DNA from 2 places in the Bacillus paramobilis genome. Region 1 is predicted to be linked to the other one. Evidence: riboswitches for the same ligand, from Rfam matches in the RefSeq annotation. Region 1 holds a riboswitch; the other holds the start of a gene.
What was found. A riboswitch is a leader RNA that binds a small molecule or an ion and turns the genes downstream of it on or off. The one in region 1 is predicted to bind FMN.
Positions count from the first base shown of each region.

Region 2: it holds a riboswitch for FMN, as region 1 does, so the genes downstream of both, AABL52_RS19465 (ECF transporter S component) here and ribD (bifunctional diaminohydroxyphosphoribosylaminopyrimidine deaminase/5-amino-6-(5-phosphoribosylamino)uracil reductase RibD) in region 1, are expected to answer to the same signal.

Region 1 is NZ_CP151108.1:1,305,815-1,317,310, forward strand. It holds gene bioC (malonyl-ACP O-methyltransferase BioC) at 1-523, shown strand, start outside; gene bioB (biotin synthase) at 525-1,523, shown strand; gene AABL52_RS06875 (hypothetical protein) at 1,704-2,024, shown strand; gene ribH (6,7-dimethyl-8-ribityllumazine synthase) at 2,049-2,510, opposite strand; gene ribBA (bifunctional 3,4-dihydroxy-2-butanone 4-phosphate synthase/GTP cyclohydrolase II) at 2,529-3,722, opposite strand; gene ribE (riboflavin synthase subunit alpha) at 3,735-4,379, opposite strand; gene ribD (bifunctional diaminohydroxyphosphoribosylaminopyrimidine deaminase/5-amino-6-(5-phosphoribosylamino)uracil reductase RibD) at 4,361-5,473, opposite strand; FMN riboswitch at 5,783-5,926, opposite strand; gene AABL52_RS06900 (CDGSH iron-sulfur domain-containing protein) at 6,116-6,322, opposite strand; gene AABL52_RS06905 (DUF2552 family protein) at 6,610-6,855, shown strand; gene AABL52_RS06910 (alpha/beta hydrolase) at 6,866-7,789, opposite strand; gene AABL52_RS06915 (GNAT family N-acetyltransferase) at 7,871-8,350, shown strand; gene AABL52_RS06920 (LacI family DNA-binding transcriptional regulator) at 8,453-9,316, shown strand; gene AABL52_RS06925 (Na+/H+ antiporter family protein) at 9,340-10,659, opposite strand; gene AABL52_RS06930 (alpha/beta fold hydrolase) at 10,790-11,496, opposite strand, start outside.
Region 2 is NZ_CP151108.1:3,811,988-3,823,483, forward strand. It holds gene AABL52_RS19450 (RecQ family ATP-dependent DNA helicase) at 1-314, opposite strand, end outside; gene AABL52_RS19455 (helix-turn-helix domain-containing protein) at 304-1,365, opposite strand; gene AABL52_RS19460 (ferredoxin) at 1,650-1,898, shown strand; gene AABL52_RS19465 (ECF transporter S component) at 2,020-2,598, opposite strand; FMN riboswitch at 2,761-2,900, opposite strand; gene AABL52_RS19470 (hypothetical protein) at 3,146-3,832, shown strand; gene AABL52_RS19475 (peptidoglycan DD-metalloendopeptidase family protein) at 3,862-4,476, opposite strand; gene AABL52_RS19480 (cob(I)yrinic acid a,c-diamide adenosyltransferase) at 4,561-5,142, opposite strand; gene resE (sensor histidine kinase ResE) at 5,279-7,054, opposite strand; gene resD (DNA-binding response regulator ResD) at 7,054-7,770, opposite strand; gene resC (cytochrome c biogenesis protein ResC) at 8,073-9,230, opposite strand; gene resB (cytochrome c biogenesis protein ResB) at 9,245-10,870, opposite strand; gene resA (thiol-disulfide oxidoreductase ResA) at 10,992-11,496, opposite strand, start outside.

The sequences.
Region 1 (11,496 bases):
CTGTGAGGATATCGAAAGATTACGACTAGAAGAAACGTATGATGTCATTATTTCGAATGCCACATTTCAATGGCTAAATGATTTAAAACAAGTGATAAGAAATTTATTTCATCATTTGTCTATAGATGGGATATTACTCTTTTCAACGTTTGGACACGAAACATTTCAAGAATTGCATGCTTCGTTCCAGCGGGCGAAAGAAGAAAAAGATATACAAAATGAAACATCGATTGGGCAACGTTTTTATTCGAAAAATCAGTTGCGTCATATATGTGAAATAGAAACAGGGGATGTGCATGTTTCTGAAACATGTTACATAGAAAGGTTTACAGAAGTTAGGGAGTTTCTACATTCTATTCGAAAAGTAGGAGCGACTAATAGTAATGAAGAATCCTATTGTCAAAGTCCCTCACTCTTTCGTGCGATGCTTCGCATATACGAAAGAGACTTCACGGAAAATGAAGGGATAATGGCGACGTATCACGCTTTATTTATGCACATAACAAAAGAGGGGAAGAGATGAAATGAAACAAGTACAAACAAAAAGGGATTGGAAAAAACTTGCATATGACGTAGTAGAAGAGAAAATGATTACGAAAGAGGATGCAATAGCGATATTAGAAGCTGATGAGACAGAAGTTTTAGAGATTATGAATGCAGCTTACATCATTCGCCATCATCACTTTGGTAAGAAAGTAAAATTAAATATGATTATTAATACGAAATCTGGATTATGTCCTGAAGATTGCGGATATTGTTCACAGTCTATTATTTCAGAGGCGCCGATTGATAAATATGCATGGTTAACGCAGGAAAAGATCATAGAAGGAGCACACGAAGCAATTCGCCGTAAAGCGGGTACATATTGTATTGTAGCATCTGGTCGTCGCCCGACGGATAAAGAGGTGAATCACGTAATTGGAGCCGTTAAGGAGATTCGTGAAACGACAGATTTGAAAATTTGTTGTTGTTTAGGTTTCTTAAACGAAGATCAAGCAGGACGTTTAGCGGAAGCGGGTGTACATCGTTATAACCACAACTTAAATACACATGCAAATAATTACGAAAGTATTTGCTCCACTCATACGTATGACGATCGTGTTGATACAGTTCAAAAAGCGAAAGAAGCGGGTATTTCACCATGCTCTGGGGCGATTTTTGGAATGGGGGAGACAATAGAAGAACGCGCTGAAATTGCATTTGAATTACAACGTATAGATGCAGACTCAATTCCATGTAATTTCCTTGTTGCTGTAAAGGGTACACCGCTTGAAGGACAAAAAGAATTAACACCAGTAGAATGTTTAAAAGTGCTGGCAATGATGCGTTTTGTAAACCCAACGAAAGAAATTCGCATTTCAGGAGGACGTGAAATCAATTTACGCTCTGTGCAGCCAATCGGTTTATTTGCAGCAAACTCTATCTTTGTTGGAGATTATTTAACAACAGCTGGGCAAGAGCCGACTGCAGACTGGGGTATGATTGAAGATTTAGGATTTGAGATTGAAGAATGTGCATTATAAGGTAGATAAAAAGCAAACTTGTAAAAGAGTTTGCTTTTTTGTAAATAAAATGTAATAAATAGTTGTAAACGCTTGATATTATTGGTTTTTGAGTAAAAAAAAGAATTTTGGTGGACGAATTTTCCAAGCCCCAATTGTACATAGTAAATATGTAATTTATATTGGGTTGGAGGATTTTACATGCACAAATATATATTAGCGATTATGACTTGTCTAATTTTACTAAAAGCAATAAGTACTGATCCAGTTAAGGCTGCCGAAAATCCTGAACAAAAAGAGATGCAACAACGAATTGAACAACATTTTCGAACGAAAGCTGAACATTTTGGGTTGAAAACAGAAGGGAAAGATTTAAAGGAAGTCCGAAAAGAAATTACTATTATAGAAGAAGCGAAGAAAAGAGAGAATGTATGGAGAACAGCACAAACGCTTCGTATACAAACAGAAGGAAAAACAATGGATGAATTAATAAAAGATGTACGGAAAAAAGTAAAGAAATAAAAAAAGAGGCCGCAGCCTCTTTTTTTATGCCCATTGTTTTGATAAGTGAGCCATTTCAATCGCAGCAACGGCAGATTCATAGCCTTTATTACCAGCTTTCGTGCCTGCGCGTTCAATTGCTTGCTCAATCGTTTCAGTCGTTAATACACCGAAAATAACGGGGATGTCTGTTTGTAGTGATAAAGATGCAACCCCTTTTGCTACTTCATTACAAACGTAATCGTAATGTGTTGTAGCACCGCGAATTACAGTACCTAGCGTAATAACTGCATCATATTTTCCGCTACTAGCCATCTTTTTAGCGATTAAAGGAATTTCAAATGCGCCAGGAACCCAAGCAACATCAATATCAGTTTCTTCTACACCGTGGCGCTTTAATCCATCTAAAGCTCCGCCGAGTAACTTACTTGTAATAAATTCATTAAAACGTCCAACAACAACCCCAACTTTTAATCCTGTACCAACTAAATGACCTTCGAATACCATAATGAATCTCTCCCTTTATTATAAGTTTAGTAAATGTCCTAATTTGTTTACTTTCGTTTGTAAATACGTTTTATTCTCTTCTTTTGTTGGCATTTGCAATGGTACACGCTCGATTACTTCTAAATCGTAACCTTGTAAGCCAGCAATTTTTCGCGGGTTATTTGTTAATAATCGTAAATGTTGTAAACCTAAATCTTTTAAAATTTGAGCGCCAATACCGTAATCTCGCAAATCAGCTGGGAATCCAAGTTTTTCGTTTGCTTCTACAGTATCGAATCCATCTTCTTGTAACTTATAAGCGCGAAGCTTATTAAGAAGGCCGATGCCTCGTCCTTCTTGTCTCATATAGAGAAGAACGCCTTTTCCTTCACGCTCAATCTGAGCAAGTGCAGCATGGAGTTGTGGTCCGCAATCACAACGGCATGAGCCAAATACATCACCTGTTAAGCACTCTGAATGAACGCGTACAAGCACAGGCTCTTCTGTTGAAATATCACCTTTTACGAGTGCGATATGTTCTTTCGTATCTAATGAATTAGAATAGCCAATTGCATGGAAAGTACCGAAATCTGTAGGTAATGTAATTTCTACTTCTCTCGTCACTAATGTTTCATGGTGGCGGCGATAAGCAATTAAATCTTCTATTGTAATCATTTTTATATCAAATTGTTTTGCACACTGTAGTAAATCAGGTACGCGTGCCATCGTACCGTCCTCATTAATAATCTCACAAATAACTCCAGCTGGTTCTGCTCCGCAAAGCTGTGCTAAATCGACAGCAGCTTCTGTATGACCAGCGCGGCGCAGGACACCACCCTCTTTCGCGATTAATGGAAAGATATGTCCAGGACGATTGAAATCAGCACCTTTTGATGCAGGGTTTAACAATTCTTGTATCGTAGTTGCCCGTTCGTGAGCGCTTATTCCTGTTGTTGTAGAAACATGATCAATACTCACTGTAAATGCAGTATGATGCGAATCCGTATTATGAGCTACCATTGGTTCTAATTGTAGACGTTCTGCGTACCCTTCCGTAATCGGTACACAAACGAGGCCGCGCCCATGTGTAATCATAAAGTTAATCGTTTCCGGCGTAATATACTCTGCTAAAGCGATAAAATCGCCTTCATTTTCGCGGTTTTCATCATCACATACGATAACGACTTTTCCTTGTTTTAAATCTTCTAGAGCTTCTTCAATACGATGAAACATCATGCTTCCCCCTTATAGAAATCCGTTTTCTTGTAAAAAGCTTTTGCTCATTGAACCAGTTCGATTTACAGGTTTAGAAATAAAGCGTTCGATATATTTACCGATCATGTCACACTCAATGTTTACGATGTCACCGGCATTCTTTCCACCGATAACAGATTCACTTACTGTGTGCGGGATGAGTGAGATTGTGATGGAAGATTCGTCTATATCAAATATTGTTAAACTCGTTCCATCAACAGCGATGGATCCTTTATGCAAACAATAGCGCAGTAATTCATCAGCAATAGCTATTTTGTAATAGACGGCATTATAGTGTTGTTTTTTGTTTAATATCGTTCCGATGCCATCAATATGTCCTGAAACGAAATGTCCACCGAATCGTCCGTTTGCAGCCATCGCCCGCTCTAAATTTACTTTAGAGTGTGGTTTAAGCATGCGAAGTGATGTTGATTGCATCGTTTCAGGCATTGCGTCCACTGTAAATGAAGTTGTTGTGAAACTCGTTACAGTTAAGCAAATACCGTTAACCGCGATACTATCACCTAAGTGAGCATCTGATAAAATTTTATTTGCATGGATCGTTAACTTCATCGCTTCTCCGCTTTGTTGCATGTTTGTAATCGTTCCTAACTCTTCTACAATTCCTGTAAACATTCCGTCACCTCGCTTCGGGCATTCGCAACGATTTTTATATCATCGCCAATTTGTTTCATCGCTTGAATCTCCAAGGAAAGTGCATCTTGTAATGCTGCGAAACCATTTCCGCCAAATAAAGTAGGGGCATCTTTCCCGCCAATTAATATCGGGCTTATATAAGTTATAATTTCATTGAAATGCTTTGTTTGTAAGAAGCTTGCATGAATCGATTGGCCTCCTTCAACGAATAAAGAAAGAATTTGCTTCTCTCCAAGAAAGAAAAGGAGGTCCTCAATTTCAATTTGCTTCGTTTTCATTTGGAATATAGTTACATTTTCAGATTCATAAGAAGCTATTTTCTCTTTATTTACATCCTTACCGACAAAAATCCATGTCGGTACTAAACCATCTTTGATGACATGAGAAGATGGTGGTGTTCGTAAATGGGTATCTAAAATAACACGTATAGGATGTTTACCCCCGTTAGGAATTCTTGTCGTTAAATGCGGATTATCAGCTATAACTGTATTTACTCCAACGAGAATCGCATCATGTGTATGGCGATATTGGTGAACATCAGCTCGTGCTTCTTCACCTGTAATCCACTTACTTTCACCAGTGACAGTTGCTGTTTTCCCATCTAAGCTCATCGCTGTTTTTATGGTTACAAATGGACGTTTCGTTTTCATGTAGTGAAAAAAGAAACGATTTAATAAGGTGGCTTCTGCTTCAAGAACACCGGTAGTTACGTCGATGCCAGCTTCTTCTAATCTCTTTTTTCCATTACCAGAAACGAGAGGGTTGCAATCAAGAGTAGCAATTACAACTCGCTTAACTTCCTTTTCGATGAGTAATTCACAGCAAGGTGGTGTTTTTCCAAAATGGCTACACGGTTCAAGTGTTACATAAACGGTAGCTCCTTTTGCTTTCTCACCAGCCATATGAAGAGCATGAACTTCTGCGTGTTCTTCACCAGCACGTAAATGAGCTCCCATACCGACGATGTTTCCATCTTTTACAACAACAGCACCAACCATAGGATTTGGACTTGTTTGTCCGGATGTTCCTTCTGCTAACTGCAGGGCAATCCTCATATATTCTTGATCTGTCATTCTCTTCACCTCTCCTGAAAAAATCAAAAAACCCCAAGGATTTTATATCCTTGGGGTTTGGGAGACGTGATTTCTAGAAATATAGTTCGAATACGAAAGTATAGGAAAGAAACCTAACGATGATTGATATTTTTGCATAAGGAAAAAACCTAGCAAAATATCGAATTTTTCAAACGCTAGTCGTATCTTTTTATTCCAGTATAGAAACATAAGTATACAAAATAAAACATATATAAAGATTCAAAATGAAACTTTAAAAATATGCATACTGAAATAAAAGTGTATTCGCTATATAAAATTACTAGAAAACATATCCTTCTCCCATCCAGACTATACTGTCGGCCCTAGAGTTTCACTAGATCCACCGTTTTCGAGTTGAAAACGGGTCACGGACTTAGAAGTTTGCACTTCATCACCGCCGGTTGGGAATTTCACCCGACCCCGAAGGATGTTGTTTGCTCAAATTATAGCACAAAAAAGATAAAAGGCTAGTAAAAAATATTCGAATGTGAAGAATTGTGTGAAAATACATGTAGCTTGGCATGGTGACAAAAGTGTGAGAAATGTTGTAAGGAGAAGGGATATAACGGAGGTGTAAAAAAGAAAAACATGCACAAAAAAATGTGCATGTCACATGTGGAATTATTCTGCCTCTGGTGCTCTAACAACAGATTCGAATTTACCTTTATGCGAAGCATCGCAATAAGGCATATTTTTTGATAAACCACAACGGCATAAAGAAAATGCCGGCTTTGCTGGGAATACATTCCCTTGTGAATCGACTAATTCCACGTCCCCTGTAACGCGAAAAGAGCCATTATCATTTACTTTAATTTGTACTTTAGCCAACGCTATCCCTCCTTCCCAAACGCTTAATTTCATCATATAATTAAGAGAAGTACTTGACAATATAAAGTGAAACTTTAATTAGTGGGGGAGGTATCCCCCACTAATTATTAGTTGAACCAATCGGGCTTTTAGGGGCAGTTAATCTCCCACCTAACTTCTTTGTTTTAGCTGAGTTTTGAGGTGGGAGTTTTACTGCCCGTTAATGCGGGGTAAAAAGAGCACTTTCTTTGGGAGAGAAGAGAGTGTTATAATGTTTTTTATAACTGACTAGAGTAAGGTGACGAAAGATGGATAAACAATTACGTACATTACGAAATATTGCAAATGAGCGCACGTGGGCATCATTTTTGAATGATAATCATCCATATAGTTTGTTACACTGGTCCATTGCAGGTGTAGGACAAGAGTCAAAGGATGTTTGGTTACTTCAAGATGAAGTAACATTTCAAACGACAGAATTTCCAACGTTAGATGATGCAATGCAATGGATTTCTGAAAACATGGAACAAGTTACAGACGTTTTAGCGCAATAAAAAAACAGGCTTATGCAAGCCTGTTTTTTGTTTCTTTTACATATGAGTTTAAAAATTGATCAACGGCTGCTTCATATTCTTCTTTATTTTCGTTATAAGAGCAAGCGTGTGCACCGTGTTCTGCAATATAAAGTTGTTTATTGTTTTCTTTTGCTTCATATAGTGCTTTCGTCATATCAGCCAAAATATAATCATCATCTTTACTATGAATAAAGAGGACGGGATTGTTAATGTTTTTTATACAATCGATTGGTGAAACTTCGCGAATCGTATAACCGTCACGCACTTTTAAAAAAGCATTTGCTAGAGGTAATAAAGGCCATTTAGGTAAATGGAATTCAACCTTTAAACGGTGTTGTAATTGCCCGTAGAAATCAGAAAAAGGACAATCTGCAATATAGAAATCAGCACCATCTTCTACAAGTCCTGCGTATTGAAGAAGTGTTGCAGCTCCCATAGATTCACCATGAATACCGAGTGTTATATTTGTTCCAAAACGACTTTTTAGCCAGTCAACTACTGATTTTAAATCATGTTTTTCATAGTATCCATAGCTTGTTGTTTTTCCGCCAGTTTTACCATGACGACGATGATCATAAATAACGACATTATACCCTCTGTCTAAAAATAACCTTGCATATTTTACAGAGTTCATTTTATTTACAGTTACGCCGTGACAAAAAATCATAAACTTATTGGAATGACCAGCAGGAATGTAATATCCGTGAAGATCATATCCAAATTGCGAAGGGATATGAATTTCTTCTTTATGAAGAGCATCAAAATCCTCTATACGAAAATGTTTTTTCGTTTCTCTTTCGAGTACTTCTTCCTCTGTTTTTTTCTTTAAGTACATCACTTTATTTGTAAAGAAAATCCCAAGGGCAGTTATCGCACCTAGTATAGTAAACAATGTTGCAAAAAAACGTTTCATACTTTACCTCATCCTCCAAATACCGTTACATGTGATACACTTATATTGTATCACAATGATAGAAAGGGGGAGAAATAGGAAATGGTGTATATACAAAAAATTACGCCAGTGATGAAAGAAACAATCCGAATGTTCATGTGTGAGAACTGGGGGAGTTCGTTGATGGTTTCACGTGGGAAGGGGCATCAGTTAGAAGAGTTGCCAGGATTTGTTGCGTTCTTTGATGACAGAATAATCGGAATTATAACGTATGAAGTGACCGGAAATATGTGTGAAATTGTATCGTTAGATAGCTTTGAAGAAAGAAAAGGAATAGGAACAAAACTTGTGGAGTGTGTATTACAAGTTGCGGAAGAAGAGCGGTGTGGGCGGGTGTGGCTCATAACAACAAATGATAATATGAATGCGTTACGTTTTTACCAAAAACGTAATTTTGTGATGACGAATTTATATGTGAATGCAGTGGAAGAGGCACGAAAAATAAAGAAAGAAATTCCAAGTATTGGGTATGATAGTATCCCAATTTTACATGAAATTCAGTTAGAGTATCGTTTAGTGTAATGATGTAACAATTTTCAGAAATATAAGTTATTAACCTTGACGAATATTGTAATTTAGGTTACCGTAAAATTGTAATCTATTACCATATTAAGGGGTGACGATGTGGCAACTATACGTGATGTTGCAAAATTGGCAGGTGTTTCAGTCGCAACCGTTTCACGAGTTATTAATGAAAAAGGATACGTTCATGAGGACACAGTAAAACAAGTAAAGGAAGCAATTGAGGAATTACGTTATAGGCCAAATAGTACAGCAAAGCCATTGTTTAAAGAGAATTCAACGATAATTGCATTACTTGTAGATAATTTATATAACCCATCAAACATCACTTTGCTACATTGTATTGAGGAAATAGCATATAAAGAAGGATATCAAATCATTGTTTGTAATATAGAGAATAAAGATAGATACATACATATGTTGAAGGAAAATAACGTTGCAGGTGTTATTTTGACAAAATCAGTTTTTAAAAGTATAGGAGAAATTCCACTTCCGTTTGTTGTGATCGAGGAAAAAAAATCACATGCAAATTATTATGAAAGTGGACAAAGAGCGGTTTCTTTATTAAAAGAGAAGGGTTGTCACTTTCTTGCTTATTTCGGTGAGGGAGAAGATAGTGAAGCAATGGAAGAGCACATATCGGGATTTTTAGACGCTGTTTGGGAGGAAGGAATCTCTTATCGAGAAGAATGTGTACAAGGGTATACGAATAAACAGTTTATTACATTATTGCAAACCTATCCGTATATTGATGGAATTGTAACTTCAAGTGATAAGGTTACTTTTGAGTTAATGCGAGCAGCGAAAAATTTAAATATCTGTATACAGGATAAATTGAAAATTACTGGACTGAACGGGAGCGTAGACAGTGAATGGATAGGCCCGCCACTCATCAAAATTGAAAGTTATGACGAAGAAAATGGGAAAATAGCTTTGCAACAATTAAAAGGAAAAATAAAAAGGTAAAAGGTGCGTATAAAACGCACCTTTTATAATGTAATTGCGGCAATAAAGCCGAATATAAGTAACGGTATATTATAGTGTAGAAACGTTGGTACACATGTATCCCATATATGATGGTGTTGACCATCAGCATTTAAACCGGATGTTGGTCCAAGTGTACTATCTGATGCTGGTGATCCGGCATCTCCTAGCGCTCCGGCTGTACCGATAATTGCAATTGTGGCCATTGGACTAAATCCAAGCTGCATGCAAAGAGGTACAAAAATTGTTGTTAAGATAGGGATGGTTGAAAAGGATGAACCAATTCCCATCGTAACGAGAAGTCCAATCACAAGCATAAGAAATGCAGCGAGTGGCTTGTTATTTCCAATTATATGTGCACTCGTTTGCACAAGAGATTCAACATGTCCTGTTTTTCGAAGAACAGCGCCAAATCCAGCGGCAGCGATCATAACAAAACCGATAAAGGACATCATGCGCATTCCGCTTGTTAATATCGCATCTGCTTCTTTAAGAGGTAGACTACCACTTACTGATAAGACGATAATCCCTGCTAACGCACCGAAAATCATTGATTCCGTTGCTAATTGAACAATTAATGTAGCTATGATAGATAATAATCCGAAAGTAATGCTACGTTTTGTGTAGGGAACGATTTCATTTGCCGTAGTATGAACTTGTTCTGTTTCATACGTACGAGGTTTCCGGTACGTAATAAATACGGCTACACATAATCCAATAATCATACCGATTGCTGGAATAGTCATGGCTTTTGGAATAAGTGCGACATCAAATGTAAGACCGCTTTGCGCAGCATTTGTTTGTAATACGTCATGATAAATTTTTCCGAACCCCGCTGGAATCCACATATAAGGAGTAATCAATCCGAATGTAATAATACATGTAACAAGTCTGCGATCCACTTTCAGCTCATTTAGTACTTTTAATAGTGCTGGAATTAAGATGGGGATGAAAGCGATATGAACAGGAATCACATTTTGTGAGAAGCAAGCCATCGTTAAAATGATGAATAAAATAAGTATTTTAGAATAAACTTGTTTTTTCGTGTCTTGTTCATTGCCAATCCATTTTAATGCAGTTTGAATCATGGCATCTGGAAGTCCTGTTTTAGAAAGGGAAATAGCGAAACCGCCAAGCATTGCATAACTTAAAGCGATTGGAGCACTGTTTCCAAGGCCAGTTGTAAAAGTGTTAATCGTTTCTGAAATACCGAGTCCGCCGATAATTCCGCCTGTTAAAGCTCCAACAATGATGGCGACAATGACCTGGACACGTAACAAACTAAGCAATAGCATAACTGCTACTGCGACGAGTACAGCATTCATAATAAATGTAATCTCCCTAAATTTTTATTGTGCTCAAGCAAGTAAATATGAAGCACTTTGCTATATTTATACATAGTTGCGACATATTATTATAAATTGTTTTCTATGAAATGTAAAAGAGCCTTTGTTACTAATGCTGAAAAGCTAGCTCTTGTTTAATTGCTTGTAAAGAATTAGCGAATAATTCTGGTTCTTCTAAGTCAGGAGAATGAGCTGAATTTGGGAACCAAATCATTTTTTTTATGGGTGCTGCTATCACATCGCAATATTCCTGAACGAGTGCATAAGGAGTTTGATAATCATAGCGGCCAGAACAAAAATAAACCGGAATAGATAAACTTGAAATAGAAGAAAAGAAATCGATTGTCAGCATTTCTTCCCATAAAACACCAGATTTTAAATTTCCTGCGAGAAACTTGAACCAATCTAATAGTGTATATTCAGGAGAAAAGAAGCCTTTTCGTATGAAAGAAAAGGAAGAGCCGTTTTGGATTGCTCCTCCGAATGTGCCAAGCCATTTTCTTTGAATAATAAGGCGTCTCGTATCTAAAAATGGTGGTTTGCCTAATTTTAAAAGGGACGCTAATGCTTTTTTATGATCATGTTTTTTTGCAGAACGAATTAAATGCTGATATAGCAATTCTTCGTTTTGTTTCATATGTACAATCTGTCCAATACCGATGTAAGCCTCGATATACTGTGGATATTGATGTGCTATGTTAAGCCCAATAATACTTCCCCAAGAATGACCAGCGAGAAATAGTTTCTGTTTATTGAACTTTTTAAGTACATATTGAATCACTTCTTTTGCATCGGAAACGAATTGTTCGATTGTAA
Region 2 (11,496 bases), 2.5 Mb from region 1:
TATGAAGCTAATTTTTTCATCGCTTCTCTTTTTTCATGCAATGTCCGAAAACTATTAAATGCAATCACTCGGTTTTTCACAACATATTTTAATTGTGTAACTTGATCTTCCATCAAAGATAATAATGGTGATACAACAAGTACTGTTCCTTCTTGCATTAGCCCTGGAAGTTGATAGCACATAGACTTTCCTCTTCCAGTCGGGAGCATTGCTATAACATCTTTTCCTTCTAATAAATCTGTAATTACCCCTTTTTGCCCTGGACGAAATTCAGAATATCCAAACCATCTATATAAATATTCCTCAAGCTTCATTTATAACCTCCATCCGCGCCAATACAAGACGGACCTCAAAATAAGAAATCCCCTCTCCAACCGCTTGTTTCAACTCACGCAACTTACGTGTTTGTAATGCCACAATTACTTTTGTTACTTTATCTATTTTATCTTTTTCCATAAACATCTCGATTGAAAACTCTTTTTCTCGTAAAGCAATTTCAACAAAATGATCTTCTATCGTTGCAACCTTTAAATTTCTAATTGTCGCTATTTCTTCTAAAGAACGTCCTTGTCTCCAAAAATTATATGTTTTTTTCGTTGATAAACTAAATAATTCAGCTCTCTCATTTGGGTAAGATATAATTTCCGCTAACAGTGGAAATTCATTTTCTTTATCGCGAACTTCTTGTATAAAGAAGTGAATTGTACCCCAAAATAAAAAATACACCCGAAATATATCTTGTTTCGTAATTTCCGCTAATTGCTGCAATGTACAACCGATACGTTCATATCCTGTTAATCGATATGTTACAATTGTCGCTTCTACCACATCACCTTTTCCTAAAAGATTATGTATTTCTTTCCATAATCTTTTAGCCAATTCACTTCTCCTATACGGTATACCTGTTAAAAAGCGTTTCACCCACACCGTTATTTCTGTATCTTGTTGAATGGGAATAAACTTCGTATTATTCTGTTGTAAATTAGATATAGTTTGAATGATTAATGATACTCTTTTCCAAAATGTTTCACCTAATTCGCCATAGTGCAAACCATGTAAATGCGCGGGAAAAGCATACACTTCCTCCCATGTTTGCAACTGCATTTTACCTTTAGATGTTAACAAATATGTATTTTCACGTATTTCTTGAATCAAATCTGCTTGCAACAACTTTGCAACTTCACGATCATAGTCTGTTCTATTTAACGATTTATATATTCCAAACAAAAAAGAAATTCGGAACATATTTCCATCTTGTAACGTTTGTGAAGATCGTTTTCCTTTTAATAAATAATAAATAGAAGAAACGGTCCTTTCACCATTCAATTGTTTTAAACAATACAATACTGTATATTGTAGTTGCATTACCGCTTCCACCTTTCAATCTAACTTAGTTACTTTTTAGTATGATCGCATTATTAAACTTATCATATCGGCACTATGTACTTGTATATAGTATATTGTACCAAACGAAATAACATTTACGTATTTTGAAAATCTTGTGACATAATGCAAAAATTAGTTGACACTCTAATTGATAAGGATTATCATTATAATTTTATGTTGAAAAGTTTTAAAAACCGTTTTACAATAAGGTTATAATTTTTATGGCGAGCTTTTCACATACATATTATCAGGAGGGAAAAAAGATGGCAAAATATACAATCGTTGATAAAGATACTTGTATCGCATGTGGTGCTTGCGGCGCTGCTGCACCAGACATTTATGATTATGATGATGAAGGTATTGCATTTGTAACGTTAGACGATAACCAAGGTATCGTTGAAATTCCAGATGTATTAATTGAAGATATGATGGATGCATTCGAAGGTTGTCCAACTGACTCAATTAAAGTTGCTGACGAATCATTCGACGGCGACTCTTTAAAATTCGAATAGTCTTTTATTAACTTCAAAAAATATCCCTCATTAATATGAGGGATATTTTTTGTTTTCTATTTTCATTCTACTTAATAAAAAACCATTAGTAGTTCCATACTACTAATGGTTTTTTTATATTTTATGCATTTTTCATTTTTGCAAACACCCATACTTTCAGGCGTGAGAATAACGCTACAAATACAATTGTCACAACAATTCCTTTAATCAAATTAAATGGTAAGATTGCCGTTACAACCGTTGTTCTTATAGCCTCACTAGACATAGCTGGTGAATTTAAAAACCAAGTGTAAGCTGGGAATATAATGATGTAATTTAATACACTCATGATGAGCGCCATTGTAATTGTCCCTAGCATTAATCCTGTCGTTAAACTCTTAACAGTACGATACTTTCTAAATAAGAAAGCTGCCGGTCCAATAAATAAACATCCTGCAATAAAGTTAGCAATTTCGCCAACTGGTACTCCCGTTAAACTCCCTTGAATCCCGTAATGTAAAATATTCTTTATCGCCTCTACAATTATCCCTGCAACTGGCCCAAAAATAATCGCAGCAATTAAAGCTGGTACATCACTAAAATCAATTTTTAAAAATGGCGGAAGCCCTGGAAACGGGAAATCCAACATCATCAGTAAATATGCAATACTACTTAGCATCGCTACACTCACCATCTGCACTACACTGTTTTTTTGTTTCATCTTTCTCTCTCCTTTTCCATCGATCATCTCATGGAAAGTGGAAAGGTTCTGCTATGCCTATTTTTTCATAGAACGAAAAAACCCTTTGTGTTTTACACAAAGGGAGAATTTAAGGCACATCAAACAGACGTTCAAATCCATATCTTTTTTGAACGCTTGAACCTCCATCTTCTCCCATCCAGACTATACTGTCGGCTTTGGAATCACACCAAATCCTGCCTTAACGGCTCGCGGGCTTAGAACAAAATCACATATAGTTCATCACCGCCGGTCGGGATTTTCACCCTGCCCCGAAGATAGACCGATATTCTATTTTCCACTTCATTATACAACAACATGATCATGTTGTGAACAAAAAAAGTGTAACTTATTAAAAATAAGTTATTAATTTTATATAACCGAAACCAATCACTATATTTTACAATACACCCCATATTTTTTAGTATTAGGCATTTCTCCTATGAATCCACTAGTCATATATAGTTAAAAGTGATAAGATGTTGAATTGTTAAGATAAGAACATTTTCTGGATTATGGAGGAAATGTCATGAAAAAAGAAAAGAGACACTCTATTCGAGAAGTAATGAAAAAAAACTTAAGAAAAGAATACTTTTACTTAAAAAAAGAATTACTTTTCTACTGTCCAATTGATTTAGGCACATTCTCAAGTGAGACATACTATGCTGCTTTCGACGAAGATGGCATCAGTATTTATCAGTATGATAAAAAAACAGAGAGTAAATTAAAACTGTGTGAGCGTCACCAGTGGAAGAGTTGGAATAAAGTGAAGGTGGATCATTATTTGACAACTTCTCAATTTATTTTTCAAGGTGAGCGAAACTGGATATTATCCCTTTTCCAAAAAGGAAAAGAAGCTCAAAAAATAATTGAAAAGCACACATCTTTACAAACTGAAGTTGTTTCCCGCTCTTTCTTAAAAAAACTTCCAGGGTTCCGTTCTAATGCACCGTTGAATAAATACATCGGCAGCATTTGCTACACTGCACTTATTGCATTTTTATTAAAATGGATGATTCCATTTCAAGCACCACAAATTGCCCTGTACTCCATTTCAATCGGTTGTATGCTTCTTGGTTTACTTTGTTTGACAATCGGTTTAATTGAACCGACTATTGTACTATTTCGAACGAACGAAAAAACAAGAACGAAAGTATTTTACTTATATAGCTACTTAGCTATTTCTGGATTTATATGTGTCTTTATTTTTTGGTAAAAAAAGAGCTAGTTTAACTAGCTCTTTTTTTACTTTACGTATAATTGTTGATTTGGATAAATCCGATCTTGCTGCAGTCCATTTTTTTCTTTAACTTCCTTAACTGACATACTAAATTTCCGTGCAATACTAACTAAAGTGTCCCCTTTTTGGACGACATATAAGGATGAGGAAACAACTTCATTTCTCTGTTCATTTAGAACAAGCAATGGATTCATCGCATTCTTTTTCGCCATCGTCCATCTTCCTTGATGAACTTCTAAATGTAAGTGTGCACCTCTCGATTCTCCTGTATTTCCTACTTCTCCAATTATTCCTCCTTTTGAAATATAATCCCCTTGAACTACATATCTCTTATTTAAATGTGCATACACGGCCTCATATTCTCCATGTTTAATAAATACAACGTTTCCATAACTACTTGAATAATAAGACTTTGTTACCTTACCTTCTTGAATAGCTGCCACAGGCGCGCCAATCGGTGCCGCTATATCTATACCGTAGTGTTTTCCATGCCTTGTCCCAAAATAATCACTTATCTGCCCTTCAACAGGCCATGTCCATTGGTTTCCCTCTGCGTACACATGTAATTGAGATAAAAACAGTACTGTCAATAACATGACGCCACATTTTAACACTTTCATATACATCCTCCGTTTTCTAATTAACACCATACCTTCTCTATTTTGGTATATTACAGAAAAAAGTATACAAAAAAAGAAAGTGAATCACTCCACTTCCTTCTCTTTTTTATCACGAAAAACGATTGCACTGCGATTATACTCCACGTCTTTTACTTGTAATCGAGCATTTATTACTCTAGCTACCGCAAACAAATAATCCGATAGTCTATTTACATACTTTAGAACAACTTCATTTGTTTCCCCTTCTTTTTGCAAGGACACTACACATCGTTCTGCTCGCCTTACAACTGTACGTGCAATATGAATAGCAGCTGCCGCTTCGCTTCCACCTGGTAAAATAAAACGCTCTAACGGCGGTGCTTCTTCTATATACGAATCAATCCTTCTTTCTAAGCTTTCAACCATTTCAAGCGTTACTTTATAAGGAGCTTTCCCCTCTACTATCGCCAAGTCTCCCCCGCAATCAAATAGTTCATGTTGAATATTTTCAAGTTCATTGTAAATATCTCCAAAAGACCCGCCTTGTAGCTTCGTCATTGCATATCCAATATGAGAATTCGACTCATCTATCGTGCCATATGCTTCAACTCTAATATTATCTTTATCCACTCTGCCGCCTATTACACTTGTTGTACCTTTATCTCCTGTTTTCGTGTATAATTTCATCGCTTCACGACACCCCTCTTATTATTCTTCATTCGACTAAGATAGAAAAAAGTTCTACTATTATTTATTTAATTGATTTTACAAAAAAATAAAAAACAGTAGAACTTTATTCATTATCAACTTTAAAAACACATATCTAAATTATACGATTCGGTAAATATACAGAGAATGTAGTTCCCTCTCCAACAACACTTGAAACAGCAATTTTACCATCATGGCCTTGCACAATATTTTTTGCAATCGCAAGCCCGAGCCCTGTTCCACCTTTTTTCCCACGTGTTCTTGCTTTATCAGCTTTATAGAAACGATCAAATAAAAATGGAATATCTTCTTCTGGAATGCCAGCGCCCGAATCTTGTACTTCAAAAGTAAGACCATTATTTTTCGTATCAATTACAAGCGTTACATGTCCGCCTGCATTCGTATGACGAATTGCGTTATCAATTAAATTCGTCAATACTTGTTCCATACGATCTGCATCAAACGGGTATTGCTCAATTGGATTTTGGAAATCAACCGTTAATGCGACTTCTTTATCCTTTGCAATTCCTTGGAATTTACGACCTATTTTTTCAACGAAAGGATGAATATCAACTTCACCTATATGTAACTCTACATTACCACTTTCCATACGCGCTAAATCTAATAATTCATTTACAAGTTTACCTAAACGAACGGATTCATCATAAATGATTTGAACAAACTCATTAATTTCTTCTTTCGTTTGCACAATATCATCTAAAATTGCTTCACTATATCCTTGAAGCATTACCATCGGTGTACGGAGTTCATGTGATACGTTCGCAATAAAGTCTTGACGCATTTTCTCAAGACGACGTTCTTCCGTCATATCACGCAATACAGCTACCGCCCCGCGAATTTTCGTTTGGTTGTAAAGCGGCGTCATAAGAACTACATAGTTCCCTTTTTGTAAGTTAATTTCAACCACTTGTTGTTGTTCACTTTCTACAACGAGATGGAATAGTTCAACAAGTTCAGAAGGTAGCTTTTTACTTAGCTCTATTTCTTTTTCTTCTTGCCAAACTTGTAAGAAATGTTCAGCCGGCGGATTGATTACAACGACTTCACCTTCTTGATTTAACGTAATAACCCCATCTGCCATACTACTTAAAATACTAGCTAACTGTTCTTTTTCTTGCTGCAGAGCATTCATATTAAACTTCAACTGTTTTCCCATTTGATTTAAGGCCGTTGCAAGCTCACCAATCTCGTCCTGAGACACCATAGGAGCTTTCGCATCAAACTTCCCACGCGCCACCTCAAAAGCAACCTCACGCATTTTACGGAGTGGTGCTGTAATTCGAGTAGATAAGAAGAATGCAAAGAACGTTGTTAAAACAATCGCAATCCCTGCTGATAAGAAAATAAAATCAGTCGTTCTCTCCATACCTTGTTTTGGAACTTGTAAAGATTCATATACAAACACAGCACTTTGATTTTTGGACTGCACTGGTTTCCCAACAATCATAATATCATCTTCAGTGTTTATATTTTTCCTACTATTAGAAGCTTTTCTAATGTTATTCTTAATTTCCTTTTTATCTGTAAAAACAGCTGCTAACTCTTTATCATTTTTTAAATCATCTATTGTAAGAGTGACTAATCCTTCTTGCTTAGGAGAAGAAGAAATTTCCTTACCATCTTCTACAATAATAATTCTTGAGAGTTTATCAGAGAATTTGTAAGCAACATTCTCAATCGTTTTTACATCGGCACCCTCTTCAATTAATTGCGTAACACTTGTTGCAACTTTTTGAAGCTTATCTTGACTCATATCAACATAATACGTTCTAAAGTACTGCGAAAGTAAAATCGCAACAAATCCAAGCACAAACGAAACGAGAAGTAATATGGTCATCCATAATTTCCCTACTACACTTCTCCAAAGCATCAGTCGTTCACAACCTCAAACTTGTAACCTACGCCCCAAACGGTAACAATCATTTTCGCAGCATCTGGTGATTTTTTGCTTAACTTCTCACGTAAACGCTTTACATGCGTATCAACTGTACGTAAATCTCCGAAGAATTCATATTGCCATACTTCTTTTAACAATTGCTCACGATCAAATACCTTATCAGGCGCTTTCGCTAAGAATAATAGTAATTCGTACTCTTTCGGTGTTAAGTTTACTTCATTACCATCTGCTGTAACACGGTGTGCATCATTATCAATTGTTAAATGAGGGAACACAGTAACATCTTTTGTCGTTGTATCTTGTGTAAAGAATGTTGTTGGTACAGAACGGCGTAATACCGCTTTCACACGAAGCACTACTTCACGTGGGCTAAATGGTTTCACAATATAATCATCAGTTCCTACCTCAAACCCTTGTACTCGGTTTACTTCTTCACCTTTCGCTGTCAACATAATAATTGGCGTCGCTTTCTTCTCACGAACCCCTTTACACACTTCAATACCATCTTTACCAGGCATCATAAGATCTAATAGGATCAAATCGTAATCATTTTGTAACGCCATTTCTAAAGCTGTATCACCATTATCCGCTTCTTCAATTGTGTATTGTTCTCTTTCTAAATACATTTTCAACAAACGACGAATACGATCCTCATCGTCTACAATTAAAATTCTTGATTCATTTTCCATTTTTACCCGTTGCGTACTTTTACGACAACGGTTTACACCTACCCTTCTACACTATTATGTTGCGCTATTCTCGTTTATTTAAGCAATCTTCTAAATGTTTCGCTTCCCATATTATGCTTCACAAGAATAATAAAGTTTGTTCAATTTTTTTCCAAAACTATGTATTTTTTTTGAACAGTATATAATGTCCTCGACATCATTTTACAAAATCAACCGCTACTTTGTCATGTTTTTCTCAAAAAAGAAGAAAAGTTGACAAAAATAAAATAGGAAAGTGACATTCACTCTCCTATTTTATTTCTCTATGCGTATGAATGTAAACCCGCGATAATTAAGTTTACTACAATAAAGTTAAACATAATGATCGCAAAACCAATTACCGCTAACCACGCTGACTTCTCTCCATGCCACCCTTTTGATAAACGTAAATGTAATACCGCCGCATAAAAGAGCCAAGTAATAAGCGCCCAAACTTCTTTTGGATCCCAGCCCCAAAAACGTGTCCACGCTATTTGTGCCCAAATCATCGCAAAAATTAATGCACCTAATGTGAAAACTGGGAATCCAATTGCAATAGATCGATATCCGATTTCATCTAGTAAATCACTATTCGTATGCTTTACTAACGGCTGAAGCGCCGCTGATACTCGTTTCCGTAAAACAAGTCTTAATACAATATAAAGTAACGTTCCTACTAACACAGACCAAATTACAGTATTTAATTTTTTCGCATTTACAATCGCTGGAACTTCAACTGTCGGCTCTAATTTATTTTCTGTCAATAACTTCCCTTCATGCGGTCCAACTAAAGCAGGAAGGTTGTACTTCATCTCCACTTGTTGTTCATTTTTATCAATCCATTGAAATTTCGCTTCATATTTCATACTAGAAAATACCGTTGTTACTCCAATAAATCCAACTGTACAAACAAGTGTGAACACGACCGCTTCTAACCAAAATGTACGTTTCGTTCTTTTTGATTGATCTACATTTTTCAATAAATACATAACGCCTGTAATAAAACTAATCGCTAAGATTGCTTGTCCTGCAGCCGCAGTCGTTACGTGAATATGTAACCAATTACTTTTTAAAGATGGAATAAGCGGAGATATTTCCCGCGGAAACATACTCGCATAGGCAATTAATAAAAGCGCAACTGGTAATGCAAATAGTCCGATTATACTTACACGGTACATAAAATACATGACAATAAATGCTCCGACAAGCATCATGCCGAAAAACGTACCGAATTCAAAAAAGTTACTAACCGGTGCATGTCCTGATGCAATCCATCTCGTAACAAAATATACTGTTTGTGCAATAAACCCTAAAATTGTAATCGTTATTCCTATATTTGCCCATTTATGACCTTTTTCTTTAATTGCTCCCCCGAAAAATAGAGTTGCAATTAAATATAAAATAAATGCGGTAAAGAGAAAGTTACTACTTATTTGCACCATATCGTTTCCCCACCTTAACTAATTTTTTTATCTACTACTTTATCGCTTGGCTGCGGAATTGCTGTACCTTCTAGTACTCTTTCAATATCTTTCTTTAAACCGAACCAATTTTTATTCGTATGTCCTGCAATCCACCATTCATCATTAACGCGTTGTATCCAAATACGGCGATGATTCCAATACATGCCTTGAATGACACCAACCATAAATATAAATCCTCCAATACCGAGAATCCAAAGCGTTAAATCTTTCCTTACAGTAAGTGCTGTTGCATTTTGCATTTCCACACCTGCAAACGACATTTTATATTTATTATTTCCATCAGGTTCTATATTTTGCTGAATACCAACAAAACTCACTTCACCATCTGGTGTTTCAGGCGTAAACATTTTAAACACAAATGCAGGGTTGTTTGGTAATTTCGTTTTTGTATTTGGTCTTCCACTCTCATCAAAATAAAAATCAGGGAAATAGCTTAATAATTCTAAAGAATAACCGTTTCCTAAATCATATTTTTCTGTAGGATTCGTTAAATCAACTTTAATCGGTCCCCACTTTTGATTATTTTCTTTGTTTTGCAAGTTAAAGGACATACTTTTAAATTCATTTTCTTTATAATCCACTTGATAAACAGCAAATCGATCAAATTTCATTGGCTCATTTACTCGAATTTCCGCTTCTTTTACTTTTTCTAATTTTGGTTTTTGTCCTGCTATATTTTCGCCGACCGCTTTATACAATACAGCATTCGTTTGGAAGTTTTTCGCAATCATCTTATCGCCTACACGATCAATCGCTTCATCATAAACTTCCTTGTCCTTACTTTTATCATAAACTTCCTTTATAAACTTCTCGTTTTTTAAATAGTATTGTCCATCCGTTCCGGGTATTTCTTTCGTTTCACCATCACGTAACCAAAGCGCTTCATCTACGTACATACTCGGTAAAAAACGGAGCATTGCACCGAATAAAAAGATAATGAGACCGATATGATTCACATATGGACCCCAGCGTGAAAACCGTCCCTTTTCAGCTAAAATGTTACCGTCTTCCACTTTCACGTTATAGTTCGTTTTCTTTAAATTCATTTGGATTTTTTCCAAATCACCATCTTGCGTTGTACCAGTGCCGTATAATCTTTGTCTCTTTAAAAAACTAGGGTGTCTTTTCACCCCTTGCTTCTTTAAGGCTTTATAAAGCGGAATGACACGATCTAAACTGCATATCACAAGTGAAATACCAATTGAAGCAATTAAAATCATATACCACCACGAACCGTATAAATTATTAAATCCTAATTGATAGTATAATTGCCCTAAAAATCCATATTCTTGCTTATAATATTCAGCTGGTGCAATCCCTGGAGTTATGTACATTTCTTGCGGAAAAATAGTTCCAATCGCCGATGCAGCTAAAGTAATTACAATGAGCCATACACCCACTTTTACAGAAGAGAAAAAGCTCCAAATTTTATCGACTATCGTTTTTGTTTGCGTGAGAGATCTCCGAGCACTTCCCTCATAGCGCATATCCAATAGTTTTATATTTTCATTGCTTTCAAATGGTTTCCCACATGCTTCACAAAAAACAGTTCCTATTGGATTAACATGTCCACATTCACACTTAATTTCTTTCAACACTCTCACCGCCCCTGTATCTATATGTACTATTGTATATTCTAACCTCAAGTTACCGCAATACTCAGAATTTTTAAACCAGAGGCACTATATGAATGCACCTCGTATGTAAAGGCTTTCTTTATTACGGAGTAATTTTCTTTAAATACTCCTCTAATTGTTCTATCGTTTGTTCACCTTTAATCTCTTGAATCACCTTACCATCCTTATCAATCAAGAAGCTTGTTGGTAATGGTATTACTCCATACGTTTTTATAATTTCTCCACCTTTATCAATTGCGACTGGGAACTTAAGATCGTATTGTTTCACAAAATTCTTAACAGCAATATCTGTTTCATCTGCATCTAACGCAATAATTTCAACTCCTTTTTCTTTATACTTTGGATATAATTCATTCATATAAGGCATTTCTTTTTCACACGGTTTACACCAAGTGCCCCAAAAGTTTAAAAATACACCTTTTCCCTTTAAATCTTTTAATTCAATTTTCTTTCCTTCTAAATCTGTTACAACAAAATTAGGTGCTTCTTTTCCGATTTGCATTTTCTCTTCTTTAGTGAAATATCCTTGATAAAGTGTAAATCCTACAGCACCGCATAAAATGAGTAGAATAATAATGCGAAATAAT